DNA from 4 places in the Methylobacterium sp. UNCCL125 genome. Region 1 is predicted to be linked to each of the others. Evidence: predicted binding sites of a transcription regulator. Region 1 holds the regulator's gene; each other region holds the start of a gene.
What was found. The regulator LexA, encoded in region 1, represses DNA repair genes until DNA is damaged. The targets are predictions, from matches to a motif close to TGTTCNNNNTGTGTTCNG.
Positions count from the first base shown of each region.

Region 2: the regulator LexA is predicted to act here: its motif matches at 1,420-1,437, upstream of ruvC (crossover junction endodeoxyribonuclease RuvC).
Region 3: the regulator LexA is predicted to act here: its motif matches at 3,314-3,331, upstream of BM396_RS17905 (ATP-dependent helicase).
Region 4: the regulator LexA is predicted to act here: its motif matches at 3,470-3,487, upstream of BM396_RS07680 (PA0069 family radical SAM protein).

Region 1 is NZ_FPBW01000019.1:68,948-74,193, forward strand. Features, by position in the region: gene BM396_RS19720 (NRAMP family divalent metal transporter) at 1-463, opposite strand, end outside; gene BM396_RS19725 (hypothetical protein) at 544-759, shown strand; gene BM396_RS19730 (hypothetical protein) at 778-1,224, opposite strand; gene lexA (transcriptional repressor LexA) at 1,475-2,212, shown strand; gene BM396_RS19740 (ComEC/Rec2 family competence protein) at 2,206-4,497, opposite strand; gene gltX (glutamate--tRNA ligase) at 4,690-5,246, shown strand, end outside.
Region 2 is NZ_FPBW01000010.1:19,334-24,579, reverse strand. Features, by position in the region: gene BM396_RS11655 (response regulator) at 1-234, opposite strand, end outside; gene BM396_RS11650 (tyrosine recombinase XerC) at 390-1,358, opposite strand; gene ruvC (crossover junction endodeoxyribonuclease RuvC) at 1,472-2,095, shown strand; tRNA gene BM396_RS11640 (tRNA-Tyr) at 2,113-2,196, opposite strand; gene BM396_RS11635 (DEAD/DEAH box helicase) at 2,498-4,303, shown strand; gene BM396_RS11630 (hypothetical protein) at 4,327-4,650, shown strand; gene BM396_RS11625 (DUF3597 domain-containing protein) at 4,748-5,149, shown strand.
Region 3 is NZ_FPBW01000017.1:11,071-16,316, reverse strand. Features, by position in the region: gene BM396_RS17910 (PhoH family protein) at 1-502, opposite strand, end outside; gene BM396_RS17905 (ATP-dependent helicase) at 922-3,303, opposite strand; gene BM396_RS17895 (AsmA family protein) at 3,804-5,246, shown strand, end outside.
Region 4 is NZ_FPBW01000006.1:174,401-179,646, forward strand. Features, by position in the region: gene BM396_RS07675 (methyl-accepting chemotaxis protein) at 1-1,938, opposite strand, end outside; gene BM396_RS07680 (PA0069 family radical SAM protein) at 2,326-3,441, opposite strand; gene BM396_RS07685 (hypothetical protein) at 3,599-4,129, shown strand; gene BM396_RS07690 (amino acid permease) at 4,264-5,246, shown strand, end outside.

The DNA.
Region 1 (5,246 bases):
CGAACAGGCCGACCACGATCGCCACGACCTCGACGCGCCGGTAGCTCCCGGTGAAGACGAGCCCCAGGAGCAGGCAGGCCGGCAGGCCGAGGCTCACGAGCCGCGGCACCCCGAACAGGTCCCCGATGCCGGCGATGCCGGAGAATTCCGTGACGATGGCGCCGATGCCGGCGACCACGAGGCCGCCGTACGAGATCCAGGCCCAGGCCGGCCCGTAGCGCTCCCGGATCAGCGCGCCGTGGCCGCGTCCGGTGGCGGTCCCGAGCCGCACCGTCAGCTCCTGGACGACGTACAGGATCGGCACCAGCAGGATCTGGAGGAGCAGGAGCGAATAGCCCCAGCGCGCCCCGCTCTGGGCCGCCGTGATGAGGCTTCCGACATCCGTATCGGCCAGCATCACCACGAGTCCCGGGCCTGCGGCCTTGAGGTAAGCGGACAGGCGAGGCAGGGAAGCGCTGGGCACGGCTCGGGAACAGTCCCGCGCACGGCCGGTTCCGGCGGGCGCCTGCGGCGTTTTCCCGGGGCAGGCGGGAGGGACATGTGATGGCGGAGAGCACGGATCGGGGCTCCGGCTGGAGCCTGCAGGCGACCGCCGTGCCCGACGGGGTGCGCCTGGAACTCGCCCTGGCCGACCTCGGCGGCGCGCCGGTCACCGCCGCGATCGTTCTCGACCGGGCGGAAGCCCGGGCCTTCGCACGCGCCCTGCTCGCCGCCGCCGGCGACGCGGCGGAACGGACCTTCCCGAAGCCGGGCGCCTGACGGCGCGCCGCCGGTCGGTCAGCGGGCGAGACCGGGATTGCGGCCGGGCAGGCGGGGGACCACGGTGCCACGCTTCTCGATCGGCGTGTCGCAGGCGTAGGCGAACTCGGTCTTCAGCGGATCGAACACGGTCTCGCCGGTGATCCGGCAATCCTCGCGCACGGTCTCGTCGAGATAGGCCCGGGCGGCGGTGCGGAAGCGCTTCACCCGGGTGGCGTCCGGCTCCGGATCGATCCGGGCCTCGCTCAGGTTGCAGCCGGTATATTCGCGCAGGGCGTTCGAGACGATCAGCATCCGGCGCATCTGCCGGTTGTCGTAGACCTCGTAGGGCTCCTTGCAGCCGATCGTCACCACCTGGGGGGTGAGCGCCACGTAGTTCCGCGAGATGTAGGAGAACCCGGTGGTGCAGCCGGCGAGGCCGAGGGCGGCGAGGCCGAGGGGCAGCAGAGCTGCGGGTCGTCGCATCCTCGTCATCCCAAGAGGGTCCCAGCCCGCGGCCCGGATCCGCCGCCTTCCCGGCGGGGCGCCGCGGTGCATTGAAACGGCTCCGCTTGCGCCGTCAATGCGTTTCTCGACCTTGCTCCCGCGAGCGCGGAGCGACGCGCCAAGCGTAGCGGTGCCGCCCTTGCGGAACACTTGCGGAACGTTTAACCTGTTCGTGATTTGTTTCAGAGACCGTCACGGGGCGGTCTGCCAAGCCGCGAGTCCCCCTTCGATGCTCACGCGCAAGCAGCTGGACCTCCTGCGTTTCATCCAGAGCCGGATGCAGGAATGCGGCGTCCCGCCGTCCTTCGACGAGATGAAGGACGCCCTCGACCTCAAGTCGAAATCCGGCATCCACCGGCTGATCACGGCCCTGGAGGAGCGCGGCTTCCTCCGGCGCCTGCCGAATCGGGCGCGCGCCATCGAGGTGATCCGCATCCCCGAGAGCCTGAGCCAGACGGCCCCATCTTCGGCCCCATCTTCGGCCCCGGCCGAGCCGCGCCGTTTCACCCCGAGCGTGGTCGAGGGCGGCAAGTCCAAGCATCCGCCGGCCCCGGCCAGCACACGGATGATCGACGACGCCGGTCGTGCCATTTCGATCCCGGTGATGGGCCGGATCGCCGCCGGTACGCCGGTCTCGGCGATCCAGAACCAGAGCCATGCCATCACCCTGTCGCCGGACTTCGTGGCCGGCGGCGAGCACTACGCCCTGGAGGTGCGCGGCGACTCGATGGTCGAGGCCGGCATCCTCGACGGCGACCTCGTGGTGATCCGCAAGCAGGACACGGCCAATACCGGCGACATCATCGTGGCGCTGATCGACGACGAGGAGGCGACGCTCAAGCGTCTGCGCCGCCGCGGCTCCTCGATCGCCCTGGAGGCCGCCAACCCGGCCTACGAGACGCGTGTCCTCGGGCCCGACCGGGTCCGGATCCAGGGCCGCCTCGTCAGCCTCGTCCGCCGCTACTGAAGCGGCTCGGCCGGCGCGTCGCCGGGGGCGAGGTCCCCGCCCGACGCATCGGTTTCCGGAGGCGTTGTCGCCCCGTCGTCAGAGGCGCGGGCCTCCGCGGAGGGCGCGGTGACCGGTTGTGGCGGCACCGACCCGTGTCCCGAGCGTGGTCGCCAGGGCACGGCGCGGCCATCGGCCCGGGCGTGATGGGCGACGAAGCTCTCGCCTTCGGACCTGAGGGCGACGGCGCCCTGGGCGGACAGGACGCGCCGGTCGATCACCAGGGGGCTGGTGCAGGTCGGAGGGGCCACGAGGCCCGTGATCAGCACCGCGGCGCGGGCGCAATCCTCCGGGAAGGCCCGCCGGTCCCGGACCAGGGCGACCGCCCGTCCGTCCGGCAGGCGCGCGGTGCATCCGAGCCGGTCACAGCGGCCGCCGCCCGATCGGACGATCAGTCCCCCGGCTCCCCGTCCGTCGCCGTCCGCCTTCAGCCATTGTTCGAGGACGAAGCCGGACGGACTGCCGAGGGCCGCAAGCCGTCCGTCCGGCCCCCGCACCGCGGCTCCCGCGCCCTGCCGATCGACATAGAGGTCGTAGCGGTCGGGTCGGGCCGCGACGACGAGTCCAAGCAGGATCGGCGGCACGGCGAGCCAGCGCAGGCGGGAGGCCGGTAACGTCGCGAGCAGCAGGCCCGCGGTCAGCAGGAACAGCGCCGCGGTGCCGAAGGCCGGCACGACCACGATGGCCCGCTCGAACCCGGCGATCCACTGGGAGACGGCGAGCATGCCCCCCACCGCCTGACCCATCAGCCACCAGATCGGGCGGTCGAGGGCGAAGGGATAGGCGAGGATCCCGATCACCGCGGAGGGCATCACCACGAGGGAGACGAGCGGCAGGGTCAGGGCGTTGCCGACGAGGCCGAAGGGCTGGATCGTCTGGAAATGGTAGGTGGCGAAGGGTGCGGTCGCGACCTGCGCCACCAGGGTCGTGGCCAGGGTCCCGGTGACCGCCGAGAGGCCGGTGCCGACGAGCCGACCGAGCCGGCCCGCCCCGGGGCGCACGAACAGCCGCCCGTCGATCAGCCGCGCGCAGGCGATCAGCCCGGCCACGGCGCCGAAGGACATCTGGAAGCTCGGGCCGAGCAGGCCCTCCGGCTCCCGGGCCAGGGCGATCAGCGCCGCGAGGGCGAGGTTGCGCATGGACAGGGCGGGCCGGTCCACCAGGATCGCGCCCAGCATGATCAGGGTCATGATCAGCGAGCGCTCGGCGGCGATGTCCCAGCCCGAAAAGGCGCAGTAGGCGGTGACGCCGACCATGGCGAAGCCGGCCGCGATCTTCTTGATCGGCCAGAGGAGCGCGCAATGGGGGACCAGCGCGAGGAGCGCCCGCACCAGCCAGAACACCACGCCGGCGGCCAGCACCATGTGGAGGCCCGAGATCGACACAACGTGGTAGATCCCGGCGGCGCGCAGCGCATCGTTGGTCGCCGGGCCGATGAGGCCGCGCTTGCCGGTCACCAGGGCCGCCGCCACCGCGCCCGCCTGGCCGCCGGCGGCCTCCGCGATCCGGCGGGTGAGCCCGTTCCGGGCCGCGTCGAGCGTGGCGGCGAGCCGCAGGCGGAGGGGCGGCGGCTCGGTCGGCGCCCGGATCGTGACCGCCCCGACCAGGGAGCCCACCGCGCCGATCCCCTGGAAGTAGGCGTCTCGGGCAAAATCGTAGCCTCCGGGCCGGGCCGCCTCCGGGGGAGGCAACAACCGGGCGGTGGCGGCGACGACGTCCCCGGGAAGCGGGGTCGGCGTCTTGCGGAAGGACACCCGCACCCGGGCGGGCCGCGCCTCCGGCGCGAGGCCGGCGAAGCTCTCCACCCGGATCAGCAGCCGGGCGCCGACCTCGCGCTCGTCCAGGGCCTCGACCGTTCCGATGAGGGGGCCGATGGTGGTGCGGTTGAGGACCGGGGCGGCGACCTCCGAGACCCGCCAGGCCGCCGCCGCGAAGCCGAGGAACGCGGCCGCCACCGCGAGCACCGCCGCCAGCGCCGCAGGGCGCGCGCCGAGGAGCGGGATCGGCGCCAGGGCAAGGGCGGCGGCGACAAGGGGCGCGGCCAGGCTCGGCGCGCCGTCGGTCGCCGCGAAATAGACCAGGATCCCCCCGCCGAAGGCCACCGCCAGCCAGGGGAACAGCCGGCGCTGCTCGGCGTCCCGGGCGAGGCCTTCGGCCACCCAGTGGCGGATGACCGGGAGGGCGGGCGCGCGGGGGCCGGCCAGCGCCACCGCGCCGCCCGCCAGCCTCGCGCCGATCCGCCGCATCGCCGCCGCCCCGTTCCGCGCGACCTGTCTCGGGGCCGGGCGATTCTGCGGGCGATTCTTAACGCATCCTCCGGCTCGTGCTACAGCCGGTGCTTCGTGCTACGGGCGCCCTGTCGAGCCCCTCGCCGCTCCGCCGCCCCTTCGCCGTCCGTCGCGCTCCGTCCGCGACCAGCCCCGGAACATACCGGACCGATGTCCTCAGCCGTCGTCACGCGCTTCGCCCCCTCGCCCACCGGCTACCTGCATATCGGCGGGGCCCGCACGGCGTTGTTCAACTGGCTCTACGCCCGCCACACCGGCGGCAAGATGCTGCTGCGCATCGAGGATACCGACCGGGAGCGCTCCACCAAGGGCGCGATCGACGCGATCCTCGACGGCCTGTCCTGGCTCGGCCTCGACTGGGACGGGGACGTGGTGTTCCAGTTCGCCCGGGCCGAGCGCCACCGGGCCGTGGCCGAGGAGCTGCTGGCGGCCGGCCGTGCCTACCATTGCTATGCCACCGCCGAGGAGCTGACCTCGATGCGGGAGACCGCCCGGGCCGAGGGCCGTGCCCCCCGCTACGACGGCCGCTGGCGCGACCGCGACCCGTCCGAGGCCCCCGCGGGGGTCAAGCCGGTGATCCGCCTGCGCGCGCCGACCGAGGGCGAGACCGTCGTCGAGGACGCCGTCCAGGGCCGCGTGACCTGGGCCAACAAGGACCTCGACGACCTCGTCCTGCTGCGTTCGGACGGGACGCCGACCTACATGCT
Region 2 (5,246 bases), on a different contig from region 1:
ACGCGCCACGGCGACGGCTTCGGGCCCGCTCAGGTCGTCAAGCTGAAGCCCGACGAAGGCCAGAGTCGGGCGGTGACGCAGCAGGATGTCGCAGAGCGCCTGACCGGAGGTCGCCTCGTCGATCACGGCGCGTGGATCGAAGCGCAGGACGATCTCTCGCAGGGAGAGGCGCCGGCCCGGATCGCAATCCGCGATCACGACACGTGCCGGCGCCCCTCCGTCCTCAAGCTCCATGACGCCCGCCCAAGCCGATCCGAATGTTCATGCTCATAGTGGCTGAAGATCGTGACGAAGCTCTTAAAAAGTGCGGTTGTGCAATGAGCCGATCGGATGACGCGTCTATAGATGATGTTGAACAGCCCCGAAGTCGAAACTTCCAGCACTCTTGATCAGCGACCCGCCCGGGGATGGGCCGCCGCGTAGGCGCTCATGAGACGGGCGGCATCGACCTGGGTGTAGAGCTGAGTGGTGGACAGGGAGGCGTGGCCGAGGAGTTCCTGGATCGCGCGCAATTCACCCTGGCGGGCCAGCAGATGGGTGGCGAAGGAGTGCCGCAGGGCGTGCGGCGTGGCGCTGTCGGGCAGGCCGAGGGCTCCCCGCGCGCGGGCCACCGTATACTGGATGATCCGCGGCGACAGGGCCCCCCCGCGCGCGCCGACGAAGAGCGGCCCCTCCGGCGGCAGCGGCAGCGGGCAGGCGGCGAGGTAGTCGGCCACGGCCTGCGCCACCACGGGCAGGATCGGCACCATGCGCTGCTTGCCGCCCTTGCCGAGCACGGTGACCTGGTCGACCCCGGGCAGGGGCGCGTCGCGGCGAGTCAGTCCGAGGGCCTCGGAGATGCGCAGGCCTGCGCCGTAGAGCAGCGCCAGCACGGCGGCATCCCGGGCGAGAACCCAGGGCGCGCGTTCCTCGCCGGCGCGAATCGCCGTGTCGGTCAACGCCACGGCGGCGCTGACGGGCAGGGGTCGCGGAAGCCGCCGCGGAACCTTGGGCGAGCGCACGCCGCCCAGGGCCGAGACGGTGCCGAAGCCCTCGCGTTCGAGGAAGCGTGCGAAGGAGCGCAGGCCCGCGAGCATGCGCATCAGCGAGCGCCCGGAGACCTCCTCGGCCCGGCGCGCCGCCATGAAGGCGCGGATGTCCCGCACCTTCAAGCCGACGAGCATCGGGATGGTCGGCGTGCTCTGCCGCGACGCGAGGTGGTGGAGAAACTGACGGAGGTCGCGCCCGTAAGCCTCGACGGTGTTGGGCGACATTCGCCGCTCGCGGGCCAGCCCCTCGATCCAGGCCTGGACGGCCGCGCGGAGGCGGGCATCGCCCGGAAACAGCAGCCGATCGCCTTCGGTTTCGTGCGCGCTCATGGTGCCACTCGACCGGATCATCCTTGCTGGGAGCTTAAGACCCTGCCTTGGTGAAACCGGGTGTTCACGATACGTACGGCAGCCTCGGGCCGTTCACCGAGCCGTGGAGCCCCATGACAACCCCCATCCGCATCCTCGGCATCGATCCCGGCCTGCGCCGCACCGGCTGGGGCCTGATCACCGCGCAGGGCACGAAGCTCACCTACGGCGATTGCGGCGTCGTGACCTCGGACGGCGACCTGCCGCTGGCCCTGCGCCTGCGCGAGCTGTTCGAGGGGATCAGCCGCATCGTCGAGACCGTGCGGCCCGACGAGGTCGCCGTGGAGGAGACCTTCGTCAACAAGGACGCGCAGGCGACGCTCAAGCTGGGTCACGCCCGGGCGATGGCGCTGGTGGTGCCGGCCCTCGCCGGCCTGCCCGTGTTCGAATACGCCGCGAACCTGATCAAGAAGACCGTGGCGGGCTCCGGTCACGCCGAGAAGGTACAGATCCAGGCGATGGTGCGCTTCCTCCTGCCGAAGGCCGAGTTCCGCGTGGCGGACGCCGCCGACGCGCTGGCCATCGCGATCACCCATGCCAGCCATCGGGACGCCCACGCCCTTCGGCAGGCGCATCTGCCGAAGGGCAAGCGCCGCACGCTCACCGGCCAGGCGGCCGCGGGACAGGGGCTCGAAGGGAAGGGATTCTCCGCCGCCGCAGCCGCGCGCATCGAGGCCGCATTGGCGAAACAGGGCTGACGGGATCGGGAAGAACTTGGTGGGGGAAGTAGGACTCGAACCTACGAAGCTTACGCAGCGGATTTACAGTCCGCCCCCTTTGCCGCTCGGGACATTCCCCCAAGGCAGGTTTCTCACCCGCGGCGCCCTTATGGTGAGGGGGCGGCCGGGTGTCAACGCTTATGGTGAGCTGATCCGCGTTGGCGCGTGCGGCAACCGTGGAGAGCGGTGCGGTTTCGATCGATCGCACCGCGCGAGCGCCTCCCTGTCCGCCCCTCGGAGAGGGGGACGAAAACGCGAACGTTCCGCGACTCCAGGGATTCACAAAGGAATCCGGATCGGCCACGGTGCGCGGATGTCATCCTGCTTCGCCAGTCCTTGACCCGCCCCGCCCCGTCTCTGCGGTCCCACCAGCGCACGCTGATGGCCCTGGTCGCGGCCATGGCGCGCGGCGAGGCGGCCCATGTCCGGAAGATCCTGGCCGCGGTGACGCCGGGCGGCGGCAAGTCGCTGCTGCCGGTGATCGCCGCGCACGGGCTGATCGCCGCCGGGCTCGTCGAGCGCGTGGTCTGGGTGGTGCCGCGGGATTCCCTGCGATTGCAGGCGGAGGAGGCTTTCGCCGACCCACTCTGGCGCGCCGCGTTCGGGCACGCCCTCAGCGTGCGGGCGGCGGACAACGAGCGCGACCCGGCGCGGGGTCTGGCCGGCTACGTCACCACCTATCAGGCGGTCGCCGCCGCCCCGGCGCTCCACCTCGCGGAAGCCCGGGCGCACCGGACCTTGCTGGTCGTCGATGAGGTCCATCACCTGCCGGTGCCCGGACGGCCCGGCGCCGACGAGAACGCCGCCGAGGACGCGGAAGCGGGGGCGTGGTCCCGCGCGATGCTGCCCGTCATGGAGGCAGCGACCGTTCGCCTCTACCTGTCCGGGACGCTGGAGCGCGCGGACGGGCGACGCATCCTCGGCCTGCCCTATCAGCCCGCCGCGCCCGGCCGCGGGCCGGATCTCGACCTCGACGCGCCCGGCCTCGCGGTGATCGGCTATTCGCGGGCGCAGGCGCTGGCGGAGCGGGCGGTGCTGCCGGTGACCTTCGGCGCCATCGACGGCGAGGCCAGCTGGCTGGAGGGCGGCCGGATCGCCGGCGACAGTCCGCGGGTCGGCCCGCACCGGCTGGGTGCGGGCTCGGTCCGGATCACCACCCGGCCGGCCCTGTTCACCGCCCTGCGGACCGGCTTCGCCCGCGACCTGCTGAGCGAGGCCTTCTTCGCCACGAAGCGCCTGCGTGCCCGGCGCCGGGCCGAGCGGGATCTCCCGCCCGGCGAGCCGGCCCGGGGGCTCGGCAAACTCCTCGTGGTGGCGCCCGATCAGGCGAGCGCGCGGGCCTACCTCGCCACCCTGCGGGACTGGATGCCGGCCGGGCAGGGCGAGCGCGACGTCCGGCTCGCGACCTCCGGCCAGGGCGACGCCCACGCGGCGCTCGCCGCGTTCCGGCTCACGCCGGAACCGGCCGTGCTGGTGACGGTGGCCATGGCGTATGAGGGCCTCGACGCCCCCGAGGTCGCGGTGGTCGCAGCGCTGACCCATATCCGCTCGCGGCCCTGGCTGGAGCAAATGCTCGCCCGGGCCACCCGGGTCGATCCGCATGCGGGCCCCTACGACGGGCAGCAGGCCCTGATCTTCCACCCCGACGACCCGCTCTTCGCCCGGTTCCGCCTGGAACTGGAGACCGAGCAGGGCAGCAGCGTGCGGCCGCCCCGCGAGCGGCCGGCGAGCGCCATCGTGCCCGAGCGGACCCGCTGGCGCGACGACGAGCCGGCCGGGATCACGCCCCTGGAGAGCAACGCGATCGGGCTGCGCTACGCCCTGCTGCGCCCCCGCCTGCCCGAGCCTGTCCCCACGACACCCGCGCCCGAACCGCCGTCGATCACCGAGCGGACCCTGCGCCAGCGGCTCGCCGCCGCGGTGGCGGCCCAGGCGGTCGAGGACGAGACGTCCCTGCGGGTGCCCCGCGGCGGCAACCTCGCCCACCGGTACAACGCCGTGCTCAAGCGCGTCCTCGGCAAGGGGCGTGCGACCATGACCCTGCCCGAGCTGGAGGCGGCCTTGTCCTGGCTTGAACGCAACCGCCTCGCCGACCATCTCGACTGCCTCGACGGCGATGCCCGCTACGCGTGGTCCGCCCGCCAGCGCCGCGGCCGCTGGCAGCCGGAGCGCGCCGCCGGCCGCTGAACCGGCGCGGGAGGGAGAGAGCCGTGACCGAGAGCCTGCCCGCCGCCTTCACCGCGACACTCTCGGCGCCCGAGCCGCCGCCCGGCTGGCCCGCACCGCTCGCCGCGCTCTGGTGGCTCGCCCACGATCCGTCCGGACCCGCCTCCGCCGCCTGGGACCGGGCCCACCGCCTCGTTCAGGACGCCGCCGGGCCCGATGCCGCCTGGGTGCACGCCCATCTCCACAGGATCGAGGGCGATGACGGCAATGCGCGCTACTGGTACGGCCGCGCCGGCCAGCCGGGCCCGCACGGCACGCTCGCGCAGGAGCGGGCCGCGCTCGTCGGCGCCCTCTTTAAGCCGATCTGATCGCCCGGCCCCCGCCGAGTCTCGGAACGCCCGGCCTCACAGCCAGTTGAATGGCCGCCCGGTGCGGAGATCGGGCCTCGATCATCGGAGCGGATCCATGAGCCTTCTCGGCAGCATCGTCAGCAAAATCCTCCATCCGTTCGGCGGGGGTAGCGCGGACGCGGCCCCCGCCCCCTCCGGCGGCACGACCGGCACGAGCGCCCCGTCCACCCCGTCGGCCCCCGGCACCGCCGGCGGCGAACCCGTGGACGTCGCGGCGGTCCTCACCGGCCTCGCCGAGAAGAACCCGCAGAAGCTCGACTGGCGCCACTCGATCGTCGACCTGATGAAGCTGCTGGGCCTCGATTCCGGTCTCGCCTCGCGCAAGCAGCTCGCCGACGAGCTGCACTACACCGGCGACAAGGACGATTCGGCCAGCATGAACATCTGGCTGCACAAGCAGGTCATGCAGAAGCTCGCCGAGAACGGCGGCAAGGTTCCGGACGATCTGAAGCACTAGATCGCCCGTTTCATCTTACCTGAGCATCGCCGCGGGCGGCCTGTGACGGCAGCCCGCGGCACTGTCCCGGACGATGCGGGCGGGAGAAGCGAGGCTG
Region 3 (5,246 bases), on a different contig from region 1:
TCTTGATCTCGTTGATCGTGGTGTTCTGGGCCTCGTCGAGGATCACGAGGCAATTCTTGAAGGTCCGCCCGCGCATCACCTCGAAGGGGACGATCTCGATGTCGCCGGTCTTGAGGGCGATCTCGAAGGCGGCGGCGCCCATGCGCTCCTTCATGGCCTCGGTCAGCGGGGCGACCCAGGGGGCGATCTTCTCTTCCAGCGTGCCGGGGAAGTAGCCGAGGGACCGGCCCGAGGGCACGTTCGGGCGGGTGATGACGACCTTGGCGATCCGGCGCTGGCGGAGCTGGTCCGCCGCGCGGGTGCCGGCGATGAAGGTCTTTCCGGTGCCGGCCGGCCCCAGGACGATGACCTGCGGGGAGCGGGCGAGGGCGTCGAGATACTCGGCCTGGCGTTCGGTGAGCGGCTGGATGGGGGCGAGGTTGCGTTCTTCGTCGAAGCGTGTGCGGTGAATGCGGGACGTGCGGTCTTCAACCAGTTCAAGTCGTGCGCGGCGTCTCTTCATGGATGTACACTCCAACGGGACTAGCCAACCTGGATCTGTATCTGAACTGCCGTTTACCTGCGTGCTCCCGGTTCTATTCGTTTGCGAAACTTAATACCGGCCCCAGGCCGAAGGTTCCGCCCCGCGCTCGTCCGCCTGTGGAGAGCGTCACGACGATCCGTGCGCGGCCGAATACACGATGCAACTGGCGCACCAGTGCGATTCGCATCCGACGAATGCGCGCCGGGTGTGACCAAGGGGTGACGGTGGACGAGGGGGCTTCGAAAAAGCCGCGCGGCTGGCGCGGATGCATCAGGTTCGGGACGGGGGAGACGCGATGACGCGGCATCCGGCACGATCACGATCCTCCCCGCCCGCAGGGGCGAAGCCGGCCGACCCTGCCGCCCTGAAACGTCCGGGCTTGGTCGGCGGGACGGGCCTCACCCGGCCTGGATGAAGCTGTCGAGCACCATTTTCTGGCCGGCCTTGTCGAAGTCAACGGTGAGCTTGTTGCCATCGACGCCCGCGACCGTTCCGGGGCCGAACTTGGTGTGGAAGACCCGCTGGCCGGCCTGGAAGGCCGAGGGCGCGCCCGTCGACTTGGCGATCAGCTCGCCCTCGATCTGGCGGGGTCCGCCGGACTGGCCGCCGGAGCGGCCCCCCGGGCCCGCCGACCGGAAGCCGCCGCCGGACCCGGACCGGCCACCCGGCGCGGTGTTGGCCTGCGCCCGCTGCCAGCCCGGCGTGCCGTAGCTCGATCCGAACGGCGCCGGGTTGCGGTCGAACCGCGAGGCGCCGGCCGAGAAGTGGGCGGGGGCCTCGACCACGTCGACGGCGGTCTCGGGCAACTCGTCGATGAACCGCGACGGGATGGTCGACGACCAGAGCCCGTGGATGCGCCGGTTGACCGCGAAGGACAGCTTCGCCCGCTTGCGCGCCCGGGTCAGGCCCACATGGGCGAGGCGCCGCTCCTCCTCCAGGCCGGCGCGGCCGCTCTCGTCCAGCGCCCGCTGGTTCGGGAACAGGCCGTCCTCCCAGCCGGGGAGGAACACGGTGTCGAATTCGAGCCCCTTGGCGGCGTGGAGCGTCATCAGCGAGACCCGCTCGGCGCCCTCGGCCTCGGAGGCCTCCATCACCAGGGAGACGTGCTCCAGGAAGGCCGCGAGGTCGGGGAATTCCTCCATGGAGCGGACGAATTCCTTCAGGTTCTCCAGCCGGCCGGCGGCGTCGGCCGAGCGGTCCTTCTGCCACATCTCGGTGTAGCCGGATTCCTCGAGGATCGTCTGCGCGACCTCGCTGTGCGGCTGCGCCTCCACCAGCCGCGCCCACCGTGCGAAGCTCTCGGTGAGCGCCCGCAGGGTCGAGCGGACCCGGGGCTTCAGCTCGTCGGTCTCGCACAGGCGCTCGGCGGCGATCCGCAGGGGCAGCCGGTTGGCGCGGCCGTAGGTGTGGAGCTGCTGCAGGGTGGCGTCGCCCAGGCCGCGCTTGGGCGTGTTCACGATCCGCTCGAAGGCGAGGTCGTCGCTGACGTTCACGGTGGCGCGCAGATACGCCAGGGCGTCGCGGATCTCGGCGCGCTCGTAGAAGCGCGGGCCGCCGATGACCCGATAGGGCAGGCCGAGCTGGACGAACCGATCCTCGATCTCGCGCATCTGCGCGGAAATCCGCACCAGCACGGCGATCTCCGACAGGGGATGCTGCTTCACCTGGAGGGATTCGATCGATTCGGCGAGCATCCGCGCCTCCTCCTCGGAATCCCAGGCGCCCGTGACGGTGACGCGCTCGCCCGGCTCGTCATCGGTGCGCAGGGTCTTGCCGAGGCGGCTCTCGTTCTTGGCGATCAGCCCCGAGGCGGCGGCGAGGATATGGCCGGTCGAGCGGTAGTTGCGCTCCAGCCGCACCACCACCGCGCCGGGGAAATCGTGCTCGAAGCGCAGGATGTTGTCGACCTCGGCGCCGCGCCAGCCGTAGATCGACTGGTCGTCGTCGCCCACGCAGGCGATGTTCTTGCGCTGTTGCGCCAGCAGGCGCAGCCACAGGTACTGCGCGACGTTGGTGTCCTGGTACTCGTCCACCAGGATGTAGCGGAACCGGTCCTGGTAATTGGCCAGGACGTCGGGGTTCTCCCGCCAGAGCTTGAGGCAGAGCAGCAGGAGATCGCCGAAATCGACGGCGTTCAGCGTCGCGAGCCGGGCCTGGTAGGCGGTGTAGAGCGCGCCGCCCTTTCCGAAGGCGAACGAGGCAGCCTCGCCCGGGGGCACCTGCTCGGGGCCGAGGCCGCGGTTCTTCCAGCCGTCGATGGCGTGGGACAGGGCCCGGGCCGGCCAGCGCTTCTCGTCGACGTTCTGGTCGGCGATCACCTGCTTCATCAGCCGGAGCTGGTCGTCGGTGCCGAGGATGGTGAAGTCGGATTTGAGCCCGACCAGCTCGGCGTGGCGGCGCAGGATCTTGGTGCCGATGGCGTGGAAGGTGCCGAGCCAGGGCATGCCCTCGCCGGCGGGGCCGATCAGCGTGCCGATCCGGTGCTTCATCTCCCGGGCGGCCTTGTTGGTGAAGGTCACCGCCAGGATGTCGAAGGGGCGCGCCCGCCCGGTGGCGATCAGGTGGGCGATGCGGGTGGTCAGCACCCGGGTCTTGCCGGTGCCGGCGCCGGCCAGCACGAGGATCGGGCCCTCCGTGGTCTCGACGGCGCGGCGCTGCTCGGGATTGAGCCCCTCGAGATAGCCGGCGGCGTCGCGGCGGAGGGCGCCCATGGCGCGGGCGGTGATGGACGTGGCGGGCGCGCCGTCCCCGGCGGGCTGCGCTTGCGGGCGGTTCTGCATCCCGCATCCCTGGACCAAATCGCGAACGGCGTCGAGGCCGTTCGCGCCGCCGAGGGGGCGCGGAGCCATGAAGCGCGGCTGTCCGCGCTGGGACGATCCGCGCCCTTCGGGGCCCGCGGCCGGCTGCGGGGCGCCGCCGTCTCCCCGGTGGCCGCGGATCGGCACCTGTGTGATCGGGGGCCGACAGCGGCGGCGGAGCGCGACAAGCCCCCTCTCCCGTGCGGGAGAGGGTTGGGGTGAGGGACCAGGTCTTTCCGGAGAGGTCGCATCCCTCACCCTGTCCCTCTCCCGCACGGGAGAGGGGACCCGCGCCCGGTCCGGAACCCCTCGCCCGGGGTGCCGCGGACAGCCGCGCGCACCGCTCCGGACCGTGGCATCGCCGCTGGCGCTCCCGGGGGCTTATCGTGCTATGGCCGTGACAACTGACTCGCGGGGGCACGCGGGGCACGGCGGCACGGTGATGGCGCGGCCTCGCGGAGAGATGGTGCGGAACAGGACCATTGCGTGATCTTCTGACCGCGCTGGCGTGCGCCGTCATCCTGGTTCTCGTGGCGGCGCTCGCCGTTCCGCCCTTCGTCGACTGGCAGGCCCATCGCGCGCTCGTCGACCGGGCGCTCGCCCGGTCCCTCGGCGTCCCGGTCCGGACCGACGGCCGGATCGAGGTCCGGCTGCTGCCCTCGCCGCGGCTGCGCGTGGACCGCCTGCATCTCGGCGCCGATCCGGACCGGCCGAGCCTGGACGCCCGGTTCGTCAAGGCCGAGATCGCCCTCGCGCCGCTCCTGAAGGGCGAGTTCCGCTTCACCGAGACCCGGATCGGCCGGGCCGAGATCAAGCTCCCGGTCGCCGGCCCCGACGCCCTGAAGCTGCCGGCCGATTTCGGTGGCGCCCTGCGCGACCGCGACCTCGCGATCGAGAACCTGCAGATCCAGCAGTTCCTGGTCACCACGCAGGTGCCCGCCACCGGGCGGACCGACCAGCTCTACGTCCAGGACCTGCACCTGCAGGCGCCGGCCCTGGTCGGCCCCTGGCGGGTCGAGGGGACGAGCGGCGGCATCCCGTTCCGGGCAGTGAGCGGCACGCCGGGACCCGACGGGCGCCTCGCCGCCAAGATCTCCGGCGGCGGCGACGCGGCTCCGCGCTTCGAGGCGGATGCACGCTTCGGCCTCGCGCCGAGCGAAGCCGGCGGCTCCCTGGTCGAGGCCGAGGGCTCGGCGCGCCTCGTCGTCGGGCCGCCGACCCAGGCCGCGGGCGCCTACCTGCCCTTCTCGCTGGCCGGCACCTTCAAGGCCCGGGGCACGCAGGTGCGGTTCGAGGGCGTCGACCTCGCCATCGATCCCGGGGGCCGGAGCCTGCGGTTCGGCGGCACCGGCCGGCTCGATCTCCGCCAGTGGCGCGGCGGCCTGACCCTCGAGGCCCGCCGCCTCGACCTCGACGCCTTCCTGACCTCGGCGGAGGGCCAGAACCTGATCGGCCGCGGCCTGCCGCGCTCGGTCGGCAGCCTGCCGGCCATGCTCGACCTCGACCTCACGGTAGGCAGCGCCGTGCTCGGCGGCGAGGATTGGTCGAACCTCGCCCTCACCGGCACCCTGGAACGGGCCGGCGGCCTGCTGCTGCGCCGCCTGTCGGTGACGGGCCCGGCCGACGCCACCGTCGCGGCGAGCGGGCAGGTCGAGACGGCCCCGTTGCGCTTCACCGGCCCGGTGGCGCTCACCGCCCCCGATTCGGAGGCGCTGGGCCGCTATCTGCGCCGCCTCGGCGCCGAGGGGCCCCTCGTCGCGCTCCTCGACGGGCGCACGGTCGAGGCCGCCGCCGACCTGTCGGCCGCCGCCACCGGCCTGTCCCTGCGCAACCTGCGCCTCGGACTCGGACCGGCGCGGATCACCGGCAACGCCCGCTACACCGCCGCTGAGGGCACCGAGCGCGGCCGGTTCGAGGCCCAGATC
Region 4 (5,246 bases), on a different contig from region 1:
GACGTGGTCGGCCGCGCGCCCCGTCTGGTCGGCTGCCTGCGCAACCCCGGCGATGGTGCCGGTCACCTCCTGCGTCCCCGTAGTGACCTGCGTGATGTTGCGGACAATCTCCTGCGTGGCCACCCCCTGCTGCTCCACCGCCGCCGCGATCGCGGCGGCCACCGCACTGATCTCCCCGATCCGGCCGGTGATCGTCCCGATCGCCTCCACCGCCTGACCGGTGACGGTCTGGATGTCGCAGATCTGCCGCCCGATCTCCTCGGTGGCGCGGCCTGTCTGGGCTGCGAGGTCCTTCACCTCGGTGGCGACCACCGCGAAGCCCCGCCCCGCCTCGCCGGCCCGCGCCGCCTCGATGGTGGCGTTGAGCGCCAGCAGATTCGTCTGCGCGGCGATGCCGGCGATCAGCTCGACCACCGCGTCGACCCGGGCGGCCGCCGTGTTCAGCGCGGCCACCAGCACGGCGGTCCGGTCGGCCTCGCCGACGGCGGCCCGTGCCAGTTCGGACGAGCCCTGGACCTGGCGCGCAATCTCCTGGACGGAGGTGCCGAGTTCCTCCACGGCGGCGGCCACGGTTCTGACGCCGGTGGACGCCTCCTCGGCGGCGGCGGCCACGGTATCGGACTGGCTGGCAGTCTGCTGGGCGGTCGTGGTCATCTGCCAGGCCGTGGTCTGCAATTCGGCCGCGGCGGCGGAGACCTGACCGACGATGCCGGCCACCGCCGACTCGAAACCCTGCGCCATCGTGAGCGTCATGCTCCGACGCTGCGCCTCCGCGGCCAGCGCCGCCTCGGCCGCCTCGGCCTCCAGGGCGCGGGTGCGGACGAGGTTGTCCCGGAAGACCTGCACGGCCGCCGCCATCGCGCCGATCTCGTCCCGCCGCTCGCGGGCCGGGATCGGCACGTCGGCGTCTCCTCCCGCGAGCGCCTGCATGGCCTGGGTCATGGCCCGCAACGGCCGGAGCACCCAACGGAACACGATGACGATACCGCCGACCGCCAGCAGGACCGCTGCGGTCAGGAACAGCACGGCCCCGAAAAGCGCGCGCTGCGACTCGGCGGCGAGGAGCTGGGCCCGGTCGATCATCGCGTCGAGACCCGCGTGGGCCAGATCGAGAAGCGCCCTCCCGTCGGCGATGTCGCGCGCGCGCAACGCATCGGCCTCGATGCCGGGCGCCCTGCCCCGGCTGAGCGCGTCCGTGATCGCGACGCGCCGCCGCGCCGACTCGCCCTCGAAGTTGCTGGCCTGCGCCTTCTGGAAGGCGGCACGCAGGGCGACCGGGACGTCTTCCGTGAACAGGTCGACGACTTTACCCCAGTCCGCCATCAGGCGTCCCCGCTCCTCGGCCGCCGCGATGATCTCCTCCTGCGACCAAGCCGCCTTGGCGGCCACCGAGGTTTCCATACGGCGCCAGGAATTGCCGAGTGCGACCCGCGTCGCCCAGCTGGCACGCTTGATGTCGAGGGCCTGCGCGACCGCCGTGTCCCGGCGCGGGATGGCCGCGTCCACCGCGGCGTTGGTTGCCGCGAAGGCATTGAGGAGGCTCGTGACGGCTGTGTCGAAGGTCTGTCTGAACGCCGCATCGCGGCGTTCCCTCGGGAGCGCGACGACCGCGTCGATCTGTGGCCTCAGCGCCGCCAAGGTCGCCTGCGCGCTCCGAAGGGGCTCCAGAGTCGCCTGGACCGACGGCACGGCGAGGTCGCGCACAAGGGTCCAGAATTCCGTCTCCGCGTCCATCAGGGCCTGCCGCTCGGACAGCTGATCCGCCCTGTCGGCCACCGAGATCGGACCCTCGACGGCCAGGACCTTCTGAACGATGCCCCGCGCCATGCGGGTCGCGATCACCGACCGGAGCAGCGTGCGGCTGACCCGCGTGAGCGTGACGACGCGCTGCCCCTCTCGCGCGTGCTCCACAGCGCTGAGGAGCGTGTCTGTACGCACGGCAAGCAGCATTACTCCCATACTCAGCAATACTAATCCGATAATCGATCCTATTGAAAATCTGAAATATCGAGACAAAGCGCAAGTCCTTCTCAATGAAAACATAGAAAACGACTTCATAGATGACAAAAGATCTTTGCTGTCAACCTCGAATTCAAGACTCAATCGAAATATGTATTTTGGCAATTAAGATTAAACCTAGAGTCAACAAGCCGAGTATTCGCGCAATCGAAGTCCGGATTGACGCGACGAGTGCGGTACGTCGCCATTTCGAGCGGAATTGGAGATGGATGATCGATAAGCTGCTGCACCGACGGCGGATTCATCTGGCCCGGCAGGCGCTCCGCTCATACGATCCTGGCCAGCCGGGCTCGACGCCGCGCCGTCTCAGAACAGCGACAACTGTGCCCCCGGTCTGCGGAAGAACTCCCGGTTCAGCGCCATCCGCCCGAAGGCGAAGCCGAGTCGCGTGCCGGCGAGCCGGACCCGCTGGCCGATCATCGCCGCGTAGGCCCCCTCCCCGCGGAAGCGGTGGCCGAAGCGCGGGTCGTTCTCGCGCCCGCCCCGGGCTTCCCGCAGGAGTGCGAAGGCCCGCGCCCTGCGCTCCGGATAGTGCTCGGCGAACCAGTCGGCCACGAGGTCGGCGACTTCGCCGGGGAGGCGCAGCAGCGCGTGGCCGATGCGACTCGCCCCGTGCGCACGCGCCTCGGCCAGGATCGATTCGATCTCGTGATCGGTCAGGCCGGGAATGATCGGCGAGACGTTGACCATGACGGGCACCCCGGCCGCGCTCAGCGCGCGCATCGCCGCGAGCCGCTTGTCCGGCCGCGGCGCCCGCGGGTCGAGGCGGCGGGCGAGGTCCGGATCCAGCGTCGGCAACGAGATCGCCGCGAGCACGAGATTGTCCGCCGCCATCGCCGCCAGGATATCGAGGTCGCGCAGCACGAGGTCCGACTTGGTGGTGATGCTGACGGGATGTCGGGCGTCCCGCAGCACCTCCAGCACCGCGCGGGTGATCCGGTGCGCGCGCTCGACGGGCTGGTAGGGATCCGTGGCGGTGCCGAGGGCGATCGTCTCGGGCCGGTAGCCCGGCGCGGCCATCTCGCGGGCCAGCAGCCTTGCGGCGTCCGGCTTGGTGAAGATCCGCGACTCGAAGTCGAGCCCCGGCGACAGGCCGAGCCAGGCATGGGTGGGGCGCGCGTAGCAGTAGATGCAGCCGTGCTCGCAGCCCCGATAAGGGTTGATCGACCGGTCGAAGGGGATGTCGGGCGAGCTGTTGCGGGCGATGATCCGCGTGGAGCGCTCCGGGGTGACCTGCGTGCGCAGGGGCGCCGGCGCGTCCGCCATCCCGGTCTCCTCGTGGAACGTCTCTCGCCGGGCCGGCTCGTGGCGGCCGGTGGGATTGGCCGTGGCACCACGCCCGCGCCGAGCATCCCGCGGCACGCCGCTCGGGCCGAGTCGCTGGGCGGGCCGGCCCGAGACGTCATCGGGTATCGACACCATGGCGACTCGTCTCCTGCCCGATCCCGCTCGGAACATAGAGCGAACAGCCGTCGGCCGAACGCCTCTTTTTCAGGCAGACACAGCTTTGTCGCCTGTCCGGACAGCGACACGGCCGCCCGACGGCGGCCGGGCGGTTTACGGCGGCGCAGAATCGTCTATGCGCGCGCTCATGCTCTCCGCCGTGACCTATCTGGCCGACCCGGCCGATCCGGACGCGATCGATCGCCTGGCCGACACGCTCAGCGTGCTGGTCTCCGGCGTGGCCGGCGGCCTCATCGGCGACGCGGTGATCGTTTCGGGCAGCGAGAGTGAAGCCGTGGCAGCCGTCGCGGAGGCCACGGGCGCGACGCTCGTGCTGCACCGGAGCGGCAATCCCTACGCCGCGGGCGCTGCCGCAGCCCGCCGGGACTGGATCCTGTGCCTTGAGGCCGGGGACGTTCCGGCCGAGGGCTGGATCCGCACCCTCGACCGCTTCGTCGGGACGGCGCGGCCGGAGACGGCCCTCGGCCGCCTGCACCGTACGGCCGCGGGCTGGCTCGAACGGCTCGTGGGCCGGTTGGAGAGCGTGATGGGCGCCCGGCAGGCCCGGGCCGGGGACGTCGTCCGGCGCGAGGCCCTGCGGAGCGGCGGCCCGTTCGCGGCGCGCCTCAAGGTCCGGCCCTTGATCGCCCGGATCGAACGCGCCTGACCGGCAGAATCTTGCGCCGGCCCTCGTTGTTGTCGGTCAGTCCGCCTCTACAACACTTGAAGCGCGGCAGAAATTTCGCCGACTCTACATCTGTGGAAGCGGGCTGACCCGGCTCGATCTGGAAGGATGGTGCAATGGAATCGTCGGGCCTGATGGGGCGCAAATCGGTCGACGACATCGTCGAGAGCGGCGAGGGCGAGCAGCAGCTCTCGAAGTCGCTCGGCGCCCTCTCGATCACCGCGATGGGCATCGGGGCGATCATCGGCGCCGGCATCTTCGTTCTCACCGGCACGGCGGCGGCCCAGTATGCCGGACCGGGGATCATGCTGTCCTTCGTGCTCGGCGGCATCGCCTGCGCCTTCGTCGGCCTGTGCTACTCCGAGATGGCCGCGCTGATCCCGGTGGCGGGGTCGAGCTACACCTACACCTACGCGACGCTGGGCGAGTTCTTCGCGTGGCTCATCGGCTGGGACCTGATCCTCGAATACGCCATGGGTGCCGCCACCGTGGCGGTGGGCTGGTCGGGCTACGTCATCAGCATCCTGAAGACCGTCGGGATCGTGATCCCGGCCCAGTTCGCGAACGCGCCCGGCACGCCGATCGACGGCGGCGGGACGGCTCTGTTCAACCTGCCGGCGGTGCTGATCGTGGCGCTGATCACGATTTTGCTGATGCGCGGGACCAAGGAATCGGCGCGCTTCAACAACATCATGGTCGCGGTGAAGCTCACCGTGGTGGTGGCCTTCATCGCGCTGGGCTGGGGCCACGTCGACACCGCGAACTGGAGCCCGCTGATCCCCGACAACGACGGCACCTTCGGGCATTTCGGCGCCAGCGGCATCCTGCGCGGCGCCGGCGTGGTGTTCTTCGCCTTCATCGGCTTCGACGCGGTCTCCACCGCCGCCCAGGAGGCGCGCAAGCCCCAGAAGGACATGCCCATCGGCATTCTGGGCTCGCTGGCGGTCTGCACGATCCTGTACGTGCTCGTCGCCGCCGTGCTCACCGGCCTCGTCCCCTACAAGGAGCTGAACGTCCCCGACCCGATCGCCAAGGGCGTCGACGTGATCGGCATCGGCTGGTTCGCCCTCCTGATCAAGCTCGGGGCGCTGACCGGGCT